One region of the Mesorhizobium sp. B2-8-3 genome, then DNA from elsewhere that is predicted to be linked to it. Evidence: riboswitches for the same ligand, from Rfam matches in the RefSeq annotation. Region 1 holds a riboswitch; the other holds the start of a gene.

Evidence for each region. A riboswitch is a leader RNA that binds a small molecule or an ion and turns the genes downstream of it on or off. The one in region 1 is predicted to bind thiamine pyrophosphate.
Region 2: another riboswitch for thiamine pyrophosphate. It lies ahead of FJ418_RS18135 (YkoF family thiamine/hydroxymethylpyrimidine-binding protein); the one in region 1 lies ahead of thiB (thiamine ABC transporter substrate binding subunit).

The regions. Positions count from the first base shown of each region.
Region 1 is NZ_VFTW01000037.1:28,536-40,460, reverse strand. It holds gene FJ418_RS30100 (amino acid ABC transporter substrate-binding protein) at 1-517, opposite strand, end outside; gene FJ418_RS30095 (RNA polymerase factor sigma-32) at 823-1,686, shown strand; gene FJ418_RS30090 (caspase family protein) at 1,857-3,848, shown strand; gene FJ418_RS30085 (M48 family metalloprotease) at 3,922-5,388, opposite strand; gene thiQ (thiamine ABC transporter ATP-binding protein) at 5,542-6,330, opposite strand; gene thiP (thiamine/thiamine pyrophosphate ABC transporter permease) at 6,327-7,949, opposite strand; gene thiB (thiamine ABC transporter substrate binding subunit) at 8,190-9,200, opposite strand; TPP riboswitch at 9,243-9,348, opposite strand; gene FJ418_RS30065 (thiamine diphosphokinase) at 9,485-10,129, shown strand; gene FJ418_RS30060 (ABC-F family ATP-binding cassette domain-containing protein) at 10,131-11,925, shown strand, end outside.
Region 2 is NZ_VFTW01000011.1:118,394-130,318, reverse strand. It holds gene FJ418_RS18160 (tetratricopeptide repeat protein) at 1-4,088, shown strand, start outside; gene FJ418_RS18155 (hypothetical protein) at 4,178-4,882, shown strand; gene FJ418_RS18150 (ABC transporter substrate-binding protein) at 4,939-5,955, opposite strand; gene FJ418_RS18145 (ABC transporter ATP-binding protein) at 5,952-6,725, opposite strand; gene FJ418_RS18140 (ABC transporter permease) at 6,722-7,507, opposite strand; gene FJ418_RS18135 (YkoF family thiamine/hydroxymethylpyrimidine-binding protein) at 7,782-8,390, opposite strand; TPP riboswitch at 8,381-8,493, opposite strand; gene FJ418_RS18130 (hypothetical protein) at 8,715-9,059, shown strand; gene FJ418_RS18125 (hypothetical protein) at 9,209-9,418, shown strand; gene FJ418_RS18120 (porin) at 9,425-9,925, opposite strand; gene FJ418_RS18115 (porin) at 9,945-10,445, opposite strand; gene FJ418_RS18110 (DUF2934 domain-containing protein) at 10,818-11,063, opposite strand; gene FJ418_RS18105 (hypothetical protein) at 11,183-11,392, opposite strand; gene FJ418_RS18100 (DUF1236 domain-containing protein) at 11,524-11,823, opposite strand.

The sequences.
Region 1 (11,925 bases):
TCGACTGGTCGAAGCCGTCGGTGCCGACGAGCTCGGCGCCATTGGACTCGGCGAGCTTGCCGAAGTTGGAGGTCAGCGACTGCGCCGACTTCTTGCCCTTGAGGTCGGCGAAGGTCTTGATATCGGTGTTGTCGCCGCGCACGATCAGCACCGCCTTCGAGGCGATGTAGGGATCGGAGAAGTCGTACTTGGCCTTGCGCGCATCGGTGATGCCGACCTCGTTGATGACGGCGTCGTAGCGGTTGGCGTCGAGGCCGGCGATCAGCCCGTCCCACTTGCCTTCGAGGAACTCGACCTTGACGCCGAGCTTGTCGGCGATGGCCTTGGCGATCTCGACATCGAAGCCGACCAGGGCGTTGGATTCGTCATGGTAGGTGAAGGGCGCGTAGGTGCCTTCGGTGCCGACCTTGATGACGCCCGCCTGCTTGATCTGGTCGAGATTGGCGCCGGCATGCCCGGCCGTGACCGCCAGAACCTGCAACGTTCCGGCGACAAGGAGCGATTTGAGCCATTTCATTTTTCTGTGATCCCGTTTTGACCGGTGCCCCGGCGCGATTGTGAGAGCCGGAAACTGACAGATAGAAGGCCGCGAAATAAGGAACCAGATTTCAAAAATCGCCTCTTCCAGAAATCTGTTTCTCAAAATTGCCTGATAACCGCCAAGCGACTTTTTCGGGCCGATAACAAAACGTTCCCGCTGGCAATATTTGCCCCCTCGGACGGCGGAACCATCGATGCGCCTGACACGTTGCATGGCTGTTGTAGGGCGCGGCGGCATCTTTTCAACCGCTGTAAGCCCACTCACCACCAAAAGGAGCCGGCATGATCGAGGACGCGGCAGGACGGACGCTGGTCCGGGCGGCAATGAAGGCTCCTTATCTCGAGCGCGACGAGGAGCATGTCCTCGCCTTGCGCTGGAAGGAAGAGAACGACCAGCACGCGTTGCACAGGATCACCGTCGCCCATATGCGCCTGGTCATCTCGATGGCCTCGAAATTCCGCCATTACGGCCTGCCGCTCGGCGACCTTATCCAGGAGGGCCATGTCGGCCTGCTCGAGGCTGCCGCCCGTTTCGAGCCCGCGCGCGAAGTGCGCTTCTCGACCTATGCTACCTGGTGGATCCGCGCTTCCATGCAGGATTACATCCTGCGCAACTGGTCGATCGTGCGCGGCGGCACCAGTTCGGCGCAGAAGGCGCTGTTCTTCAACCTGCGGCGTCTGCGCGCCCGCCTCGCCAACGGCGCCGAGCCGCTCTCCAATGCCACGCTCTATCGCGAGGTCTCGGCCGCGCTCGGCGTTCCGGAAGCCGACGTGGCGATGATGGATTCACGCCTGTCCTCGCCCGACAGCTCGCTCAACGCGCCTTTGGCCGATGAGAACGGCGCCGCCGAGCGGATGGATTTCCTGGTCTCCGAAGACCCGCTCCCCGACGAGATCGTCGGCGACCGGATCGACATCCAGCGCCGGGCTGTCTGGCTGAAGAGCGCGCTCGGCGCGCTCAACGCCCGCGAGCTTCGCATCATCGAGGAGCGCAGGCTGAGCGACGACGGCGCCACGCTGGAAGCGCTCGGCGAACAGCTCGGCATCTCCAAGGAACGCGTCCGCCAGATCGAGGCCCGCGCCATGGAAAAGCTGAAGCTGGCTCTTGTGAAGCAGAATCCGGAATTTTTGGCGGAAGCGGCCTGAAATTAATGTAATTAAAAATCAAAGATAAGAAATTTATTAAATAAGAATATATTCGCCGTCGAGGCGATTTCTCCTCGGTAACGCATATTGATTGTGAGCTCTTTAACAGACCGCTGCGCCGCAATCGGCTTTTTTGACGCCTCCAGATCATAACATATGGGGGATCTGCCATGCTGCGATGCTGCGCGCTCCTTGCAGCCCTGTTCCTCGTGGGCCTCTCGACATTCGAAGCGCACGCCGATCGAAGGGTTGCGCTTGTCATCGGCAATTCCGAATATCGCGAAATCCCGGCGCTCAAGAATCCCGACAAGGACGCGGACGACGTCTCCAATACGTTCCGGCTGGCCGGCTTCGAGGTGTTCGCCGCCAAGGACCTGACCAGGCTTCAGTTCGAAGAGCGGTTCCGCAACTATCTGGCGGCGGCCGACGGCGCCGATCTCGCGGTCGTCTACTATTCGGGACACGGCTTTCAGATCGGCGGCGAGAATTTCCTGATTCCGGTCGATGCGTCGCTGAAAGATGCGGCCGACATGGAGGTCCAGGCGATCAAGGTCGACGACATATTGCGGCAACTGCGCTCGAGATCGAAGATCCAGATGATCATCCTCGACGCCTGCCGCAACAATCCCTTCCCGCGCAAGGACTATTGGCTGCGCGACCAGTTGATCGTCGCCGGCGACAGCGGACTTGCGCAGGTGACAGGTTCGCAGAACACGCTGATTGCCTATGCAACCGAGCCGGGGGCGGTCGCCTATGACGGCTCCGGCGATCTCAGCCCGTTCTCGTCGTCCTTCTCCCGCCGCGCGCTGGCGCCGGACCAGGAGATACGCTCAGTCATGGCGGCCGTGCGCCGCGACGTGGTCAAGGCCACCAACGGCAAGCAGGTTCCGTGGGAGAACTCCTCGCTGATCGACGATGTCGTGCTGATGCGCGGGGCGGAGCAACCAGCGCCGCTGCCGCCCGACACGCAGCAGAACGAGCAGGTGGCGGAGCGCGGAATCCAGGTTGCCGATGTCGCCGAGGCGATTGGAAGTCGCGATATCCGCGTCCCGGTCGGCGTCGGCCCGGTTCCGCTGAAACTGGATCTTCCGGCCAAGGATGCCTCGATCAGCCTCAAGCTTGCGAGCTACCCGGCGACCGGAACGCTGTCCTTGCCCGGTCGCGTCCTGTCGCCGCAATCGAGCCTGATGGCCGCCGAGGTCGACAGTCTACGCTATGAGCCGCAGATCGGCTCGGCCGCTCCCGTCGAAGTCGGCTTCGAGATCCGTGTGGGCAACGCCGCGAAGCGGGCGACGATGAAACTATCGCCGGGCGTCGACCCTTGCGACCAGGCCGCCGGCGAGCCGCTCGACCTGCAGGGCGTCGTCCCGGGACGGTTGCCGAACGAGATCGGCGGCGGGGCTCTCGAGACCTGCGAGGCGGCGGTGAAGTCCTACCCCGACATTGCGCGCTTCCGTTACGAACTGGGGCGGGCGCTGCTGGCGGCGGGCAGGATCGACGAGGCCAGGCAGGCGATCCAGGAAGCCGCGGACAAGGGACATATCCGCGCCCTGTTCGCGCTCGGCTCCATCGCCTCGTCCGGAACAGGGGCGGCTGTCGATGCATCGAAGGCGAACGACCTCTATTCGAAGGCGTCGGACAACGGAGACCCCTACGCCCTGGCCGCCTGGGGACGCGCTTTGTTCAATGGCCTCGGCGTCGAGCGCGACACCGGCAAGGGCCTCGACCTGCTGCTCCAGGCAGCGGCGATGGGGCATGTCGACGCCATGAAGGAGCTTGCCGTGATCTTCAAGGAAGGCCGCAACGGCGTGCCCGCCGACCCGGCCCGCGCCCTGGCTTTCCTCAAAGCCGGCATGGCGCGGCAAGACGTCTATTCGATGGGCATTCTCGGTCTTTCCGCGCACCCCGCGCGCACAACCCCCGTGGTCATGGCGTGCAAGGCCCCGAAGGTCATCACGAAGATAAAAGTGGTGCGCGTGCCCGTGTCGAAACCGAAGACCGTCACACCGACAATTCCGGGGGCACCAAAGGTCAAGCCGATGCCAACGGGAACCGGGAGGACATCCTGGACTGGTGGCGGTAGCCACGCTGCCGGCACCGGCGGTGGCAATACCGGCGACGGCGAAGGTGACGGCGGCGACACCGGTAGTGACGGCTTGTGAAGGACAACGGCTCCCGGCCCGGGCGATTGTTCAAATAGCCGACGGCGCCTGGTTGGTGCGAATTCGCAAGTCCCTACCTGTCGGTGACGATCTTGACCTTGTCGCCCGACGACACTGTCGCGCCCGGCGACATGGCGTTGAGCACGCGGAACAGGTCGAGCTTGCGGTCGACACCGACCATCTGCGCGGCGAGCGAGCCCATGGTCTGGCCGGCCTGGACGGTGACGACCCTGATATGCAGCGGCTTCAGCGCCGCCTTCTCGGCCGGACTCAGCACGCGGAAGGAGCCGCTGACCGAGCGCGCCACCGGGTCCAGCGAAGTGCTGGCCGAGGGCGCGGCCGTCAGCAGCCTGTAGACTTGGCCGCCGGCGCGGATCACTGCGATGTCGAACTGCCAGCCTTGCGCGCTGGCATGCGCCGTCGCCGCATCGTTGCCGTTGATCGTCTCCTGGCGCACGCTGGCGTCTTCCAACCCCGCCACCCAGCCGCTGCGGATGTAATCGGTGAGCGATACCGACTTGTCGATCGCCACGCCGTCGAAGCGGATGGCGATGTCGCCAGGCCCGGTCGCGGTGACGGCGGCCGCCGAATTGTCGATGACGAAACCGTCCGGCACGGTGAAGGAGACACCGAGATTGGGGTGCATGAAGGTCTGGCCGCGCACATAGCCTTCTTCCGGCGTGTCGCCGTAAAGCAGGCCGTCTATGCCGGCCAGAAATGCGTCGCGGTCGCGCGTGCCGACGCCGGGCGGGCCGAAATTGCGCGCAAGGCGCTGCGCCAGCTCGATACGCTGCGGCGTGTTGGGGTGCGTCGCCAGGAAGTCGAGGCTGGCGTCGGTGGCGCCGCTGACCGAGCGGAAATCCGTATAGGCCGACATCGACTGCAGGAAGCGACCCGCCGCATAGGGATCATAGCCCGCCTCGCCGATCGACTTGATGCCGATGGCGTCGGCCTGCAGTTCCTGGTTGCGCGAGAATTGCGCAAGCCTGAGCTTGCCGCGAATAAGCGCCGCCTTGGCGGTCGGGCTGTCGCCGAGCACATCGGAAACCACCTTGGTCGCCAGGCCTTCCTCGGCTTCGAGTTGCTGCCGCTGCAGGCCGTGATTCGCGGTGACGTGGCCCATCTCATGCGCGATGACGGCGGCAAGCTCGGACGAATCGTTGGCCAGCGCCAGCAAGCCGCGCGTCACATAGAGATAGCCGCCCGGCAGCGCGAAGGCGTTGACGTTGGGTGAGTTGAGGATGGTGATGCGATAGGTTTGGGTAGGGTTTGCCGACACCACCGTCAGATTGCCGACGACCTTGGCCACCATGCGTTCGAGCCTGGGGTCGGAATATTCGCCGCCATAGGTGGCGAGAATCCGCGGATGCTGCGCCTTCGCCATTTCGGCGAGCTTGGCGTTGGCGACGACATTGTCGACGGTGATCGGCTTGTCGGAAGGCTGGAAGCCGCTTTCCTGCACGTCCGGCGGCGTGAACATCTGGCAGCTGGCCAGTACGGCAACGCTCGCCAGCGCGAGAAATCGTGCCAGCGGCCTCATCCAAACCTTCTCAGCGCCGGTCGACAGATCGGCTTCCTTTCGAACTCTTTCGGCAAATCGCTGCCCAGCCGGACCAGCATGGCCGGACCTAGCCACACTCCCCCGGACAAGGCAAGCAAACGCCGGATCGCCCGTTGCCGGTTTGGCCGTAAATTATGTCCGCTTCCAGGCAATATGTTGTGATCCGGCAACGGTGCCGGCTCGATCGCCGATATAGCGCCGGAAGGCGTCCGGTCCAGACCGATCGAAGAAATCATCCGCCGGCCCGGTTGCCGCGATCGTGCCTTCGTCGAGAAAAGCCACGTCCTGGCCGATGCGGCGCGCATCTTCCGGCTGATGCGTGACGAACAGCACCGTCATTTCGCGCTCGGCATGGATGCCGGCCATAAGGTCGAGCATGTCGTCGCGCAGCGCCGGGCCGAGCGACGCGAAAGGTTCGTCGAGCAGCAAGACTGGCCGGTCGCGCAACAGCACCCGCGCCAGCGCCACGCGTTGCCGCTCGCCGCCGGAAAGCTCGCGCGGCAACCGCCTTTCCTTGCCCGCAAGACCGACCCGCGCCAGCGCCTCGGTGACGTCGGCGCGATCGGCATCGCCGAGTTTGAGCGACGGCGAGCGGCCGAGCCCGACATTGGCTTCGACCGAAAGATGCGCGAACAAATTGTTTTCCTGGAACACCATTGACACCGGCCGCGCCGAAGGCGGCGTGTTGCCGAGATCGGCGCCGCCGATCAGCACCTTGCCCGCATCGGGCGTTTCGAAGCCGGCTATCAGATTGAGCAGCGTCGACTTGCCGGAGCCGCTCGGCCCCATGATGGCGGTGATCCTGCCGGCCGCGAATTCGGCGTCGAAACTGAAGGAGGATTCGCCATAGCTGAACGAGACGCCCTCCAGCGCGACGGTGAGGCCCTTTTGCGCGGCGGCGCCATCGATGCTCGTCGTCATGACTTTCCTTCCCGCCCCAGCCAGTCGGCGGCGACCACCAGCATCAGGCAGACGAGGCCGAGCAGCAAGGCAAGCCCCGCGGCGTCGGCTGTCCGGTAGCTGCCCATGCGCGCCAAAAGCAGATAGGGCAAGGTCTGCACGGAATCGCTGCCGAACAGCGCGATCACGCCAAGATCGCCGAGCGACAGCGCCATGGCGAAGGCGAAGCCGGTGGCCAGGGGCCGCCTGAGCGACGGCCAGTCGATCAGGCTGAGCCGGGTCCAGCCGGATATGCCGAGCGCCAGGCAAAGCCGCTCGTGGCGCTCGCTCGCCGCGTCATAGGCCGGGCGAATGGCGCGGATGGCGAAGGGCATCGCCATCACCGCGTTGACGGCGACGACCATGGCCGGCGCGACGGCGAAGACATCGGTGACGTGGCGCAGCGCCAGGAACCAGCCGGCGCCAAGCACGATTGGCGGCACGACCAGCACGAAGCCGGCGCCGGTGTCGGCGGCATGTTCGAGCAGGCCCATGGCGCCGCCTGCCCGGCGCCGCAGGGCCAGCGCGCGCCGCGCCGCGATCAGCGCCAGCGACAACGTCACGCTGAGCAGTGCCGCAAGCAGGGCGAGGCCCGCGCTGGTGAGCGTCGCGCGACGCACCGCCGCTTCACCCGCCAATCGGCCTAGGTCGGCCTGAAGTCCTGAAAGCACGGTCGCCGCCATCGGCCCGGCGACGAACAGCAGGGCCAGCGCGATGAGGCCGGCGTTCAGCACGCTTTCGGTCCGTCCCGCCGAAAGGTAGCGGCGTGGCGCCACCGGCAGATTGGCATCGCCGACCGTGTTGGCGCCGAGCCGCGTGAGCGCGACGACCACGACGAAGGTGAGCGCGATCTGCAGCAGCGTCAGCACCACGGCGCGCGCGGGATCGAAATCGAAGCGCAGCGCCTGGTAGATGGCGACCTCCAGCGTCGTCGCGGCCGGACCGCCGCCCAGCGTCAGCACGATGGTGAAGGAGGTTATGCAGAGCATGAAGACCAGCCCGGCGATCCCCGGCAGGGCCGCGCGCAGCACCGGCCATTCGACCAGCCGGAAAGCGGGCCGGGCGCCCATGCCGAGCTGACTCGCCAGCCGCCACTGGTCGGCGGGAACGGTGCCCAGCGCCTCGAGGAAGAGGCGCGTGGCCAGGGGCAGGTTGAAGAAGACATGCGCGACAAGGATGCCGGAGAGGCCGTAGATTCCCGGCCAATCCCCACCGCCAAGTTCGGCGAAGACGCCGGCAAGATACCCCGCCCGTCCATAGAGCGCCAATATGCCGAGCGCGGCGACGATCGCCGGCAATGCCAGCGGCACGGTGAACAACTGCAGGATCAGGCGACGCCCGGGAAAGATCGGATGTCTCGACAAAGCGCGCGCAACCAGCAGCGCCGGCGCGATCGACAGCAGCGTCGACAGAGCCGCCTGCCACAGTGTGAAGCGGGCGACGCGCAAGAGATAACTGTCGAAGGCCGCGGCAGCGCCGGAGAGATCCTGCGCGCCTTCGAGGACGAGGCCGGCGAAAGCGCCGCCAATGAGGAAGCCGATGGCGGCAAGGGCGATGACGCCGGCGGGGATGCGGGAGTCAGGGTGCGCGGCGGCTTGCACGTCGCACCTTGGTGGAATTCAGCAAACGCCGCGTTCCTTCGCGCCCCCCTCTGTCCTGCCGGATATCTCCCCCTCTAGGGGGGAAATTAGCAACTTCGACGCCGCGCTCGATCCTGCAACGCCCGAGATTGGCGAAGGCCGGCGTGACAGCCAATCTCCCCCCTAGAGGGGGAGATATCCGGCAGGACAGAGGGGGGCGCCGTAGAGCGATCATCGCGGAAGGATAATAACCGAGACGTCCTACTTGCTCATCATCGCCAGCCACTCATCCACCCAGGCCTTGCGGTTGGCAGCCACTTCCTCGGGGCTGAACAGCAAGGTCTTGGTCGGCTTGACCAATTTGTCGAAGGCCGGGTTGAGTGGCTTGTCGGTCTTGCCGGCCGGGAACATCCAGTTGGTCTCCGGAATCACGTCCTGGAATTTCGGTCCGGTCATGAAGGCGATGAACTTTTGCGCCAGCGGGTTCTTGGCGCCCGTCGTGGTGATGCCGGCAACCTCGATCTGCAGGTACTCGCCTTCCTCGAAAGAGGCCGCCTGGTAGCGCTCGGTGTTCTCGGCCACCATGTGATAGGCCGGCGAGGTGGTGTAGGAGAGCACCATCGGCGCCTCGCCCTTGGTGAACAGGCCATAGGCCTCGCTCCAGCCAGGCGTCACCGTCAGCACCTTGGTCTTGAGCTTTGCCCACGCCTCCGGCGCCTTGTCGCCATAGACCGACTTCACCCACAAGAGCAGGCCTAGGCCGGGCGTCGAGGTGCGCGGATCCTGTATGACGATCTTGTCCGTGCCGGCGCCCTCCACCAGGTCCTTCAGGCTCTTGGGCGGTGTCTTCAGTTTTTGTGTGTCATAGACGACGGCGAAATAGCCATAATCGAAGGGGACAAAAGTGTCGTCGCTCCAGCCGCCGGGCACGTTGATGCCGGAGACTTCGCCATGCGGCGCGAACAGGCCGCTCGCCTTGGCATCCGCCGTCAGGTTGGTGTCGAGGCCGAGCACGATGTCGGCCTTGGTGCCGGCGCGTTCCAGCTTGACGCGGTTGAGCAGGGCGACGCCGTCCGCGACCGAGACGAATTCGAGATCGCAGCCGCATTCGGCCTCGAACTCCTTCTTGACGGCCGGGCCGGGCCCCCAGTCGGCGGTGAAGCTCTCATAGGTATAGACGGTGAGCTTGTCCTTTGCCTCTGCAGGCGCGACGCTCGCCAGAAGCGAGACAAGACCGGTTGCGAGAATGAGATTGGACAGCATTGCGCGCATCGGCGCCTCCTTCGTTCGAGTGACAAGGATTGAGGCGCCGGATGGTCCGAAACGTCTAATCCCTCCGCCGGTACAAACCGGATCAGGTTCAGCGGGTTGGCTTGATCGCCTCTCAGCCGGATCACGTCCGGCACCCCGTTAGAGCGTTTCGACAGATAGGCCCCGCCGAAGCGGCGCGCAAGCGGAAGTTTGCCGGGCGGCTGATGTTCGGACAGCAGGCGCGCAACCGAAGCGCGGGCCGTCCGGCTTCCGTTTCGCTTGGAGGGCTGGTAAGGGCCACGGCCATGGGCACATTCACCATCCTGCTTGGCGGCGAGCTTATTCGCACGCCCCGGCTCGAACGCCAGATCGAAGCTTCGCGCGTCATCGCCGCCGATGCCGGCATCGGCCATGCCCGCATGCTTGGACTGGTGCCGGAGCTGTGGGTCGGCGATTTCGACTCGGTGCCTGCCAATCTACCGGATGATCGCGCCGCCGTTCCGCGAATAGTCTTCCCGGCCGAGAAGGACATGACCGATGGCGAGCTCGCCATAGCGGAAGCGCTTAAGCGTGGCGCCACCAGCCTGGTGTTGGCTGGCGCCTTCGGCGGCAAGCGCGCCGACCATGCTTTCCTGCACCTGGCGCTTGCGCTTCGGCTGGCAGAGGCCGGCACCGAGGTCTTGCTGACCAGCGGCGCGCAGGAAGGCGTTCCCATCCTGCCTGGCAAGGCCAGCTTCGACTATGACGACGGCACCTTGTTTTCGGTGCTCGGCTTCTCCGAGCTCGCCGGCCTGACGGTGACCGGCGCGAAATGGCCGCTCGACCGCGTCGAGGTGGCGTTCGGCTCCTCGCTCACAATATCAAACGAGGTCAAAGGGCAGCTCGGCATCGCGCTGGAGCGCGGCCGGGCGCTGCTTCTGGCCCACCCCTATCCTCTTCCAGAAAGCTGACATGGCGCCGCCACTCCTCAATCTCGACGGCATTAAACTGACCTTCGGCGGCACCCCGCTGCTCGACGGCGCGGCGCTCAGCGCATCCGCTGGCGAGAAGATCGCGCTGGTCGGCCGCAACGGCTCGGGCAAGTCGACGCTCCTCAAGATCGCCGCCGGCATGATCGAGCCGCAGGACGGCGAGGTGTTCCGCCAGCCTTCGGCGACCGTCCGCTATCTGCCGCAGATGCCGGATATGGACGGCTTCGCCGACGTGCGTGCCTATGTCGAGGCCGGCCTCGGCCCGGCCGACGATCCGCATCGCGCCACTTATCTGATGGAGCATCTCGGCCTGACCGGCGAGGAGCGTCCGAACGATCTTTCCGGTGGCGAGGCGCGCCGCGCCGCGCTTGCCCGCGTCATGGCGCCGGAGCCCGATATCCTCCTGCTCGACGAGCCGACCAACCATCTCGACCTGTCGGTCATCGAATGGCTGGAAGAGGAGCTTGCCCGCACCTCCTCCGCCGTCATCCTGATCTCGCACGACCGCCGCTTCCTCGAGCGCGTCACGCGCGCCACCGTCTGGCTCGACCGCGGCCAGACGCGGCGGCTGGACAAGGGCTTTGCCCATTTCGAGGAATGGCGCGACCAGGTGCTGGAAGAAGAAGAGCGCGAGCAGCACAAGCTCGGCCGCCAGATCGTGCGCGAGGAGCACTGGCTGCGCTATGGCGTGACCGCCAGGCGCAAGCGCAACATGCGTCGCCTCGGCGAGTTGCAGACCATGCGCCAGCGCTTCCGCAGCCATCGCGGCGCCGAAGGCACTGCCACCATGGTGGCGAGCGATGCCGCCGAATCCGGCAAGCTGGTGATCGAGGCCAGGAACATCGACAAGAGTTTCGGCGACCTCACCGTGGTCAAGGGTTTCTCGACCCGCATCCAGCGCGGCGACCGCGTTGGCCTGGTTGGCCCGAACGGCGCCGGCAAGACGACATTGTTGAAGATGCTGACCGGCGAGCTGGCGCCGGATGCCGGCACCGTGCGGCTCGGCGTCAATCTGGAGATCGCGACGCTCGACCAGAAGCGCGAGGCCGTCGACCCGGCCGAGACGCTGGCGCATTACCTCACGGACGGGCGCGGTGAGAACCTTGTTGTCAATGGCGAGCAGCGCCACGTCGTCTCCTACATGAAGGATTTCCTGTTCAAGCCGGAGCAGGCGCGCACGCCGGTGCGCGAGCTTTCCGGCGGCGAGCGCGCTCGGCTGCTTCTGGCCCGCGTGCTGGCGCGGCCGGCGAATTTGCTGGTGCTCGACGAGCCGACCAACGATCTCGACATGGAGACGCTGGAACTGCTGCAGGAACTGGTCGCGGGCTTTGCCGGAACCGTGATCCTGGTCAGCCACGACCGCGACTTCCTCGACCGCACCGTCACCAGCGTGATCGCGCCGGACGGCGGCGGCCGCTGGATCGAATATGCAGGCGGCTATTCCGACATGCTGGCGCAGCGCGGCGGCTCGAAGCTGGAAGACCGCAAGGCGAGGTCGAAGGCCGAGACCGCCGAGGCTTCGCCGAAAACCGAACAACCCGTATCGAAGAGCCCGGCGAAGAAACTCTCGTTCAAGCAGAAATTCGCATTGGATTCGCTGCCCAAGAAGATCGAGGCGGTGACGGCCTCGATCTCGCGGCTGGAGAACAACATCGCAGACCCGTCCTTCTACGAGCGCGACCCGGCCTCGTTTCAGAAGACCATAGCCGCGCTCGACAAGGAGCGCACGACGCTGGCCGCGCTTGAGGAAGAGTGGCTGGAGCTGGAGATGCTAC
Region 2 (11,925 bases), on a different contig from region 1:
ACGCAAGCCGATATGCCGATCGCGCGCGGGCGCTCAACAAGAAAGGCGAGCATGATCGGGCTATCGCCGATTGCGACAAGGCGATCGACATCGATCCCGCCAATGAAATGGCCTATGGCGTGCGCGGCGTTGTGTGGGAAGACAAGGGCGACGCAGCGCGAGCCCAGGCCGACTACGACAAAGCGGAGAGCGTCCGTATTGACCCTATCGCTCCTTACCTAGACCGGGCCCGCTCATCGATCGCCGAGCGTGATCGCAAGCGAGCCAAGGCCGATTGCAAGCGCATCGCCAATATCGATGCGGACAAGGGGCGCGATTGCACGCGACTGATTGTCGAGGCTTTCGGTGAGCCGGGCGACGGCGCGACCGACCCAAACCCAGCTTCTGCTCAAAATGCGATTGGAGTAGAGTGGCAGGAAAAGGGCGACCATACCCGCGCCATCGCCGCATTCGACGAGGCGATCCGGCTCAATCCAGCAAGTTCCGCTTTCCACTTCAACCGCGGCAAGAGCTGGGCCTCAAAGAAGAATTATGCCCGCGCTATCGCCGATCTGGATGAAGCCGTTCGCCGCGATCCGGCCAACGCCCAAGCTTACCGCGTGCGCGGCATGACCATGGCCCAGATCGGCAATTCACGAGAGGCGTTTGCCGACCTCGACAAAGCGATTGCCATCAGCTCCGACGATCCAAAATCGTATTTCGAGCGGGCAGTCGTCTGGGAGGCGAAGGATTCCGACAAGGCAATTGCGGACCTCGACAAAGCGATCGCGCTCGATCCGGCCAACGCCGACTACCGCAAAGAAAGGCTCAGCGTCCAAATCAGCAAGAGCAGGGCGAACGGGCAACCCGTGCTGCAGTCGCCGAGCGCTGCGACCAATCAGGCTGATGTCCCAGTCCCCGCTGAGCCGCAGCCGGCCAAGCCTGTCCCGCCCCCCACATATGCGCCGCCGCAACTATATGCCAAGCAGGATAACTCCGCCGCCATTGCTTGGAACCTCAAATCGGGGTTGCAGGCGATGCAGATCGACCCCAAGGGCGCGATAGATACATTCAGCTTTGTCATCGGCCTCGATCCCTACAATGCAGACGCCTATTACAACCGCTCGATCGCCGAGGCACTCGTCGGCAATTTCGACCTCGCCATCGGCGATTGCCGGCGAGCGGTCGAACTCGATCGGAAACGCGCAGGCACGTGTTGGGAAAATCTGCCTGGCCAACAGCCGACCGCTACGCAGCCAAACGGGGATCCGGCGACCGCCAAGACACTGCTCGAGCGCGCCCAGATGCGGTTGTCGAAATACGGCGTCGACGGCGCGCTGCTCGATTTCGACAAGGCGATCAGCCTCGACCCCGACAATGCCGACGCCTATCTGGGCCGCAGCCGCGCCAGGACGCTCAAGGGCGACCACGCCGGCGCGGCGGCGGATTGCCGGCGCGCCGTGGAGTTGGATTCCACACGGTCGGCAAGCTGCGACGAGCAGGCTGCCGGCGATGAGGGCAAAACTGAACCGTCGCAGGACCCTGAGCAGCCGAAGGCGGCGGCCGCTGCTCCAAAGCCACAAATCGTCCGTCCGAATTTGGCGGCTACGGACGACACGCTGGCAGCAAAGACCTTGGAGACAAAAGACCAGCGCGCGCTCCAAGCGATCCTGGAAGGCGATGTCTGGCTGGACATGGGCAAATACGACAAGGCGATCGGCTCCTATGACGTGGTGATCGCGCTCGAACCCGACAACCGCTTCGGCTACTTCGGCCGCGGCAGGGCCAGGGCCGCCATACGCGATTATGGCCAGGCGATCGCCGACTTCGACAGGGTCATCCAGTTTGCCCCCAATTTTGCCGCCGCGTATTTTCACCGGGGGCTCGCCAAGGTGACGTCCGGCGATGTCGAGGGCGCGCTTGCCGATTGCAATCGGGCAGCGACGCTCGACCCGAAGGCGCGCGACGCCCACTATTGCAAAGGCATGGCCTGGCACGCCAAGGGCGACACCGGGCGCGCCATCGCCGCCTATTCGGTGGCGATCGGGATCGATCCCGGGCATGACGCCAGCTACTACGCGCGCGGCATGGTGCGGGCGGATCGGAAAGACTATGCCGGCGCCATCGCCGATTTCGATCAGGCGCTCAAGCTCGATCCCGGCAATGGTGACTATGCCGTAGCCCGCAAGGCAGCGGCGGACGTCAGCGGAGAGCCTGCCGATGGCATGACCAAAGCGGACGGCTCCGACATTACGGCGAACGAACAGAGCGCCACCGCAGTTGCGCTAGCAGAAACCCCGTCTGCGGTCAAGCCTGGTGCGAGTGACGATCTTTCGCTTGCCGATCCGAAGTTGGCGAAGCTTATCGACACCAGTGATCCCCGCGTCCTCGTCGCCGTGGCCAACGGCGACAGCCTCTTGCACGAAGGAAAGTATGACGAAGCGATCGAGGCCTATGAAGAGGCCATCGCGATCGATCCTAAGAGCCCGCTCGCCTATTTCAGCCGTGGCAGGGCCTTTGATGGCAAGAAGGATTTTACCCGCGCGATCGCCGATTACGACAAGGCCATCGCCATTATTCCCGATGCGGCCGCGCCGCTCATGCGCCGTGGCCTGGCCAAGGCCGCGGCGGGCGACGCGGACGGCGCGCTTGACGATTGCATCAAAGCCATCAGGCTCGACCCGAAAGCGAGCGGCGCTTTCTTCTGTTCCGGAGCGGCCTGGTACGCCACGGGAGACCCGAAGCGAGCGATCGAGGCATTTTCAGCGGCGATCGAGATCGATCCGAAAGACGCCGCCAGCTACTACGGACGCGGCATGGTGCGAGCCGACGGCAAAAACTACGCCGATGCCATTGCCGACCTCGACCAAGCTGCCAAACTAGACCCGCACAATCCAAACTACGCCGCCGCGCGCAAAGCAGCGATGGCCACGCAGAAGAAAGGCGGTGCCGGCGGCAACGCGATCGCGCCATCCTCGAAGAAGCTAAACGCTCTGGTCGATCGCGGCTACGCCTTCTACTACAAGGGCCAATATGATCGTGCGATCGCCCAATTCAACAAGGCGATGGCGCTCGATCCGCAAGATGCCTCGCCCTATGTCGGACGGGCCATCGCGCTTGTCGACAAAGGCAAATACGACGCGGCGATCGAGGACTACAACAAGGTCATCGGGCTCTACCCTGACTACTCGGACGCTTACATGGGCCGTTCCGTCGCGTGGACCAAAAAGAACGAACCGGATCGCGCCATCGCCGATTTGAGCCGTGCAATCGAGCTCGACGCCAATGACGCGCAGGCCTATTTCGGGCGCGGCGGCGCCTTCGCTGCCAAGGGTGACTATGACCGGGCGATCGCCGATTTCGACCAGGCGCTGAAGCTCGATCCGGAGATGAGCCTCGCCCGCAAGGGCCTCAAGCTTGCGGCGGCGGCGAAGGCAAAGACGTCAGGCAAGATCGAGAGCGGAGCGGCGACCTCGGCGGGTGGCATTCCGCCTGGAGCCAGGGCGGCTTTCAACAAGGCACAAGTGCTGGACGGCAGGGATGACTATGACGGCGCCATCGCGCAGTATGGCAAAGCGATTGCCCTGTTCCCCACCTTCCGAGACGCATATGTAGCGCGCGCCATCCTTTGGGAGACGAAGGGCGACTATGCCCGTGCCATCGCCGATTTCAGCCAGGCGATCACTATCGGCCCCGACATCGGTGACACTTACAGCGATCGCGGCCGCGTCCTCAGCTACCAGGGGGACTATGACGGGGCATCGGCGGATTACGAAAACGCCGTCCGTCTCGATCCAACGAACGCAAGGATCTATGCCGGTCGGGGCATGTTCCGCATGAAGCACCACGAAGACACAGGGGCATTCAGCGATTTCGAAACGGTTCTTAGACTCGATCGCAATAACGTTTTCGGTTACTTCGGCCGCGGCACGATCCGCGCCCGCAAAGCGGACTATGACGGCGCCATCGCCGACCTCAACCAAGCGATCAAGTTAAGGCCAAATTTCGCTGGCGCATACAAATCGCGTAGCGCTGTGTGGGAAGCCAAGGGCGACCGCAAGCGTGCGGAAGCCGACCGCAAGAAGGTGCTGAGCCTTGGGGCAGAGTGAGCAGGGTGTCGGAGCGCGGGCGGATGTCATCTTGGAAATGGTTGCAAGTCGCGGCGGTCGTCTCCGTAAGCATCGTTGGGACTAAAGTGATGCCAACGATGTTCGGCAGCGGCAGAGATCACCACTATCAGTCAGTAAAGATGCCGCCCCAGACGCTGACCACCGCCGACATCGATGCCGAGATCCGGAAGCAGGATCTCCAGATATTCGAGGCTATCGCCCGCGAATTTCCGGACGACTACGATGCGATGCTGCGCAAGATCACTGCCGCGGCCCAGGCCGGAAGCCAAACAGAAGTGCGCGATATCAGCAGACAGGCGGTCGCCGATCTCAGGCATAGATATGCGCCACTCCTACCTACGACCCCCGACAGCAACGCTTCGGAAGCGCTTTCGGCGCAACTCGACATGCTCAATCATGTCATGGCGCGCGAAACACCGGCCACCTGCAACAATTACCTGCGCAACGGGCCGGACGCGATCAGTGCGCCCGGCCACGATTTCCTGGCTGACCTGGACAGGATCGGCGCCACGCTGTTCCGCGCCTTCGGCGCCGCCAAAAGAAGCGGCCTACCGGCGGCCGTGCCCAGCGATCAGGACTGGTCGCTGGTCGCCGACGTTTTCACAAAGATCGGCGGCACGTCGGCCGAGATGGAGGCTATCTCGAACGCCAACCAGGACTTCCCGGGCCTGTGCCCGGCCATGGCGAGATTCTATGAGGCCGCCCTGTTACTGCATGGCGAACCCGGGTGGCACATCAAAACCGCGCTGCTTCGCGCCATCGTTGAGAATTAGGCTCCGCACCGGATTTCCGGACGGGTTCCGGCGCGACACCGCGTTCCTTCGTACTCTCAGGCGCCCAGAAACTCGTTGCTGAAGTACGCCTCGATATCCGGCTTCGCGGTCAACGCCTTGCCATTGCCGTCGAGCAATATCCCCGAGGCAAACAGATACCCGCCCATCGCCTCCATCTTCGCCTTGTCCATCGTACCGATGGCGCCGTTGGCACTCTTCAGGAAATGGCCGTCGTTCAGCGCCTTCAGCGAGGCGTCGATCAGCGCCGGGTTGGCGAGTGTGTCCTTGTTGGCGGCGATCAGCAGTTCGCCCGCCTCCAGCGCCTGATCGACCGCGAAGGCATAGCCGCGCCGCGTCGCCTTGACGAAAGCGGCGGCAGCTTTCGGATTGGCGCTAAGGAAGCCGTTGCTGGAGACGATCAGCGTGGTGTGCTCGTCCGGCACGCCGTAGTCGGCGTAGCGGAAGCTGCGCTGCTTGAGGCCTTTCAGTTCCGCTTCGACACCTTCCCATGTCGAGACTTCGAGCGTGAAATCGACCGAGCCGTTGGCCAGCGCATCGTATGCGGACGTCCCCAGCGTCACGGTCGAAAAATCGCCCTTGCCGCCGTCATGGCGGATGATGGTCCGCAGCAGCGCGTTTTCCCAGGCGCTGCCGAAGCCGCCATAGGTCAGGCCGTCAAGATTTTTCGGGCTCTTGATCGCCGCGCGGTTGGCGTTGAAGACGACGCGGCCGGTCTCCGACTGGACGACGGCGTAGACGGCCTTCAGGTCGGCGCCAGCACTCTTCTGGGTGAACAGGCCGAGCGAGCCGGAAATGCCGAAATCGGCGACACGGTTGGCTACCAGCGTGCCGGAGCCGGTATCGCCATAGGGCAGGATTTCCACGTCAAGGCCGGCGTCGTGATAGAAGCCTTTGTCGCGGGCGACGAACAGGCCGATGTGGTTGGTGTTGACGGTCCAGTCGAGCGCGACCGTGATCTTTTGCGGGGTGGCGGCACGGGCGTGCGTGACGGCCCCGGCAAGAGGCAGGCCGGCGGCCAGAAACAGCGCCTGGCGGCGGGTCAGATCGGTCATTTCAATTCTCCATCGGATGGTCGGAAATTCGGATCGGACTGGCCAAGCAGCGTGTCGAGGATGCCGGCCTCGATCGCCGCGGCCTCGCGGGCAAGCGCCGCGCTCTCGGTGCGCGGGCGCGGCAGCGGCACGGCCACCTCACGCACCACGCGCGCGGGCCGCGCCGAAAGCACATAGATACGGTCGGACAGAAGCACTGCTTCGCGCACGTCATGGGTGATGAGCAGCGCCGTCCAGCGATGGTTTCGCCACATCGTCTCCAGCCAGCGCTGCATGGCGGCGCGGGTGAGCGCGTCGAGCGCGCCGAACGGCTCGTCGAGCAAAAGCATGTCGCGCTGCTGCACCACGGTGCGCAGGAGCGCGGCGCGCTGGCGCATGCCGCCGGACAGTTCGGCCGGCCAGGCGCGCTCGAAGCCGGCAAGGCCGAATTCGGCGAACAACGGCGCCACGCGCTCGCGCGCCGCGCGCCGCTTCATGCCCTGGACTTCGAGCCCCAGCGCCACATTGTCGATAACGCGCCGCCACGGCATCAGCGCGTCGCGCTGCGGCATGAAGGCGAAGCGGGCGCCATCGAGCGGCGCGCCGTCGAAGCGCATCTCGCCCTCGCCCCGGATCGCGCCGGTGAGCAGTTGGAACAATGTCGACTTGCCGGCGCCGGAAGGACCGAGGATCGAGACGAACTCGCCCGCGCCGACATGGAGAGAGACGCCGGCCAGAACCTCGAGCGCGCCGAAGTTCTTTCGCACGTCGCGGAGCTCGAGCCGGGTCATGGCCGGCGCTCCCCGACAGGCTTGTCGCCGTCGCGCCCCGCCCTTTCGCCCTCTGCATTTTCCCAGGGCATGGCGAGACGCTGGACGAGCACGGCGAGGCCGAACAGCGCCAGCGTCAGCGCCGAGCTGACCGCGACGGCGGCAAGCACCAGGTCGGGGCGGAAATTGTTCTTGGCGCTGAGCATGTAGATGCCGAGCCCCTTCGCGGCGCCCGCATATTCGGCGAAGATGGCGCCCACCACGGCATAGGTGATGGAGATGCGCAGTCCGGCGAAGAAATAGGGCAGCGCCGACGGCAGCCGCGCCAGCCAAAAGATGCGCCAGCGCCCTGCTCCCATCGCGGCGAGCATCTGGCTGATCTCCTTGGCCGTGGCGGCATAGCCTTCGACCAGCGCCACCATCATCGGGAAGAAGGTGACCAGCGCCACGAGCAGGATCTTCGGCAGCAGCCCGAAGCCGAACCACAGCACCACCAGCGGCGCGATCGCCACCAGCGGCAACGTCTGGCTGGCGATCAGCAGCGGGAACAGCGCCCGGCGCAACGGGGCCAGGAAGTCGACCAGCGCCGAGAGGATGAAGGCGGCAACGAGCGAGCAGGCAAAGCCCGCCAACGTGGCGCGGATGGTGGGCAGCGTGTTGTCGGCAAGTGCCGAGCGGTTCTCCCAGGCTTGCGCCAGCACGCGCGAGGGCGCGGGGAGCACGGTGGACGCGATGCCGCCGAGGCGGGCGTAGAGCTCCCAGGCGATGAGGAGAAGAGCGAAAGCGATGGCGGCGGGGAAGATCCTGGCGAAGGCGGAAGCAAGGGCTGATCTCCCCCCTTGCGGCCGGCAGGCCAGAGGGGGGTGTGAAGGAACGCCGGCTTCTAGCTCTTGCGCGACAGGGCGCGAACGACTGACAGGCTGGCGGGACAGCACCCCCCTCTGCCCTGCCGGGCATCTCCCCCGCAAGGGGGGAGATTGGACGGCATCCCGGCTTTCGCCAATCGCCGAAGGCTCTTCTTGCGGCGTAGAACCGAACGAAACAGCCATCACATCTACCTCGGCAGCGCTACGCGGCTCAAACCGCGGTCGGGCTGTTCGCCGAAATCGTTATGTCGAGCGTCACGTGGCCCGCGCCGGGGCCGAAGCGGCAGAAGGCTTCGGCGAGCGTGGCGAACACCGCGCCGGCATCGCCGCGCAGCCTGGTGCAGAAATTCTTCGAGCGGTCGAAGACGCCGGAGTTTTTCAGGAAGTCGATGCAGCCATAGATCTCGTCCATGTGGTCGCCGGTGCCCATCACATAGAGCGAGAATTGCGCCGCCACCGGCTGGTCGGTCGAGGGCGTCGCCTCGACGGCGCGGAGCGCGGCGCGCTTGCGCTCCTCGAGCGGAATCGCCGGGCCGCCGATCTCGTCCGAGCGGCAGATCGGGTCGTCCGGCTCGCCGGGGCAGCCGCGCGAGACCGCGGCCGACAGCGCGCAGTGCTTGCCGCTCTTCGCCGCCGCGACGAGCAGGTCGCGCATGGCGGGAAAAAGCACTTCGGGCGGCCCGACCAGCAGCGTCGAGATATCGTCGGTCTCGATCCTCAGCCTGTCGCGGTAAGGATCGAGCGCGCCCAACGCGCCGAGGATGACGCCGACGAAATCGTCAGCCATGGGATAAAGGGAAATCTGTGCGCCGGAAAACATGGCCCGCCTCGCTCCGCTGGTATTATCCAGATCAGCTTTAGGGTCCGGAGGCTTGCCGCCGCCATCTCAGCCCCGACCGTACGGAGCACCCCTGTGGATGGCCGCGTTAAAGCACTGTTCGAGCGAATGGGAAAGCGGTTTTTTTTGCGAGGCCAATTGGGCCAAGAGCCCCATCTCCCTAAGGGAGATGCCGGGTTATAAGATTTTCGCAGATTTCTTATAACCGCGGTATCGCAACCGCAGTGTCGTTCAAATTGTACGAATCCGGCTTGATTGTTTTTCGTACATAAAGTACGATATTTCCCTTCCCTTGAGGGGACTTGCTTGAATACCGCGAACCATGGCGCTTTCGCCGACCTCTCCCGCCGTTTGCTCTCGCCACTGCCGTTCGCCGAGCGCGAACGCGTTGCCGGCGCCTGGCGCATGGCCAGCCAGGACATCGCCGACGACATCCGTTTCATCCGGCAATATCTGAAGGTGATCGCCGAGAAGGACGAGCGGCTTTCGACCGGCACGCTGGTGCATGGCCGCGCCTATGTCGAGGCCTGCGCCGCCTGGCTCCCGGAGACGGTGGCGCGGTATCTGCGCAATCTCAGGCTGATCAGCGAATGCGAAAGCGCGATGATCGCGGCCGGCATGAGGTTTGCCCGGTCGAGCGATGCGTGGTGAGGGAGCTCCCCCTACAACCCTTGGGCCGCCCGTCGAAAAATGCATCGTTTCATACAATTGGCAATTGGTGGACGCGGCTGAGCGGCGGGTGGTTAAATTCGTCTCAGGCGAAGGAGGGTAAAGCCGCGTACCAGGGAGGAACTCGTTTGATGGACCAGCGTATCGACATCGGCATACAGCCTGACGACCAGCCCTACGAAGTCACGTCATTCGCCAGAAAGCATGGCCTGACGATCCCCGTCGCGGACGCGGTGCTTTTCGCCAGGGGACCGTCGCCGTCGCGGACCGCCTGCGATATGGCGGCGCTGGCCCTCATTTGCGCGGTCGCGCAATACGCCGGAAAGCAGGGGAGACGGTAGCCTCCCCTACCAGCTGAACTGCAGCCCCACATTGCCGCCGACCTGGCTGCCGGAGAAGGCAATGCCGAGCGTGCTGGTCAGCCGGCCGCCATGGTCGAAGCCCTCGCTCAGCACCGCGGCGCCCGTGATGCCGAAGGCATTGGCATAGCCGGCATTGCCCCAGTTGACGCGCACACCGAAATGCTCGCCCTGGACGAGATCGGGCGCTGCGAGCGCGGCCGAGATCGAGGCGTTCTCAAAGGCGCGCGTGATGCGGTTGTCGATGTCATCGACGTGGGCCGCGAGCGCCGTCTTACCGACCTCGGTCATCTCGCCGCCATTGCCGTCGTCGACCTGCTTCTTGGTCACGCCAGTCTGGGCATTGATGCAGGTGTCCGTGCCCGGACTATAGTAGTAATTGGCTCCATAGGCGGAGCAGATCTTGACATACGCGACTGCCGCCTGGGATGGCGCCGCAAGGAGCGTTGCCGCGCCGAGAATCGCCGGCGCAAGAAGATATCTGAACATTGATTGCCCCCGGTCGCGCTTACCAGGTGAACTGCAGGCCGGCATTGCCGCCGACCGTCTTGCCGGAGAAGCCGACGCCTGCGGCGCCGGCCAGCCGACCGTTGCCGCCAGACATGAAGCCCTCGCCAAGAACCGCCGCGCCGGTGACACCCATGGCGTTGGATTGACCGGCATTGCCCCAGTTGACGCGCACGCCGAAATGCTCGCCCTGCACCAGGTCCGGGCCGGCCAGCGCCGAGGCCACCGATGCACCCTCGAAGGCGCGCTGGACGCGGCGGTCAATGTCGTCGACCTTGCTCGCCAACGCCGTCTTGCCGTCGACCACACCGTCCTCCGTCAAGCTGCGCGTCTCGCCCGTGTTGGCATTGATACAGGTGGCGGTGCCGGGACTGTAATAGTATTGCGCGCCATAAGCCGTGCAGACCCTGACGTACTCGACCGGCGCCGCCTGGCAAGGCGCAGAGAGACCGCCCGCCACAGCTAGAAACGCAAATGAAATGACACGGTTGATACCCCGCATGCCTGATCCCCGAAGTTGGATGTTGAGAGAAAGCCTCGCATGAAAAAGGCGCATGCGAGCGCGCGGAGTCAACTGCGCCTTCCGCTCAATGCCTGACTTTTACTGGGAGCATTTCATCTATTGAACACATATTGCAGCCCAGCTACAGTAAACAGTTCAACCTGATCAGTAATTCCCCGATGGTTTGGAGCTATGACGTCGAGGCTTATTAACACTCTCTAATATCAAGCGATGCCGGGCGATCTGCCCGGCAGGCTCGCCGATGTGGGCCCGCGCAGCTGGCGCAGGCCGCGGCTTTGCAGGTCGCCGTCGCCGGTGGGTCAACTATGCGGCAGATGGTCTGACGACTGCCCGTAATCCTTTAGGACGCGATCAGCCCTTGGCTTTCGACTTGGGTGGCGCCTTGGGGGCCTTAGCAGGCTTCTCCGCCTTCGCGGCCTTCGGCTTCTCGACCTTGGCGGCAGCGGCCTTCTTGGCGGCTTTCTTCGGCCTGCCCGCCTCATCGATCTCGGCCGTCGCCTGGTCCCAGTGCTCCATATGCGCGCCTTCAGGCCGGCCGGCCTGCTCCCAAATCTCGTGCGCGCGTTGGCGAATGCGTTCGTGCCTGTCGTCCGTCACTTTGTCGCCTCCTACGGTTTGGGACTGTTCCCCAGCCAAACATTAGCCGAATTTTCGCGTGCCGTCTTGGGTGTAGACGCGGCGCGCAAACGCATCTTGAAGCAATATCCGGTGATGGCTCACTTCTCGTCGGAAAGCACCGCGATGCCGAGATACGCGGCCTTCTTGACGATCAGTCCGGCCAGGTCGGCGTCGGAACGATCGGTTCCGGTGCGCTCGCGCAGCAGCGCGACCGCCTGCTTGATCGACAGCAGCCCATCGCCGCGTTCGGCCAGCAGCCTGTCGACTTGGCGGGCAATGTCAGGTGATTCGACGTGTGGATGATGCATGGCAACGACTCCTTCCGCGCTTCGTTGCCTCCCAAACCGCTGTTTATCTTAGGCCTTATGCCCGGATACGAGAAGAGCCCGATCCTTCCCCGATGCTCCGGGGAGAGGATCGGGCTCTTTCAGGACTAAATCTACTCGATCACCTGAACAACGCGGCGCGTGCCGGGATCGATCAGCACCGTATGGTCATTGACGACCGCATAGCGGTACTGGACGTCCGGAACCTGCTGCAGCTCGACGGTGTCAGGCACGGTCGAGCCGACGCCGAGCTCGAGGCCGAGCACATTGACCGAGGCGATCGGATGCTTGTGGACATATTCCCTGACCACGGTCTGCTGCTCGGGGGTGACGATCACCTCGTCCGCGGCCGCGATGCCGATGCCGGCCATCAGAGCCAGGCCGGCGACAGCTGGAATGAGGGTGGTTTTCATCGTTTATCTCCTGTTGCGTTGTTGAGCTCCGCCTGGCCTCCGCGGGGCGGAAACACGGGCAGGTCGAACATGGGAGCTCCCGGGGCAAACGCCGCCGGCAGG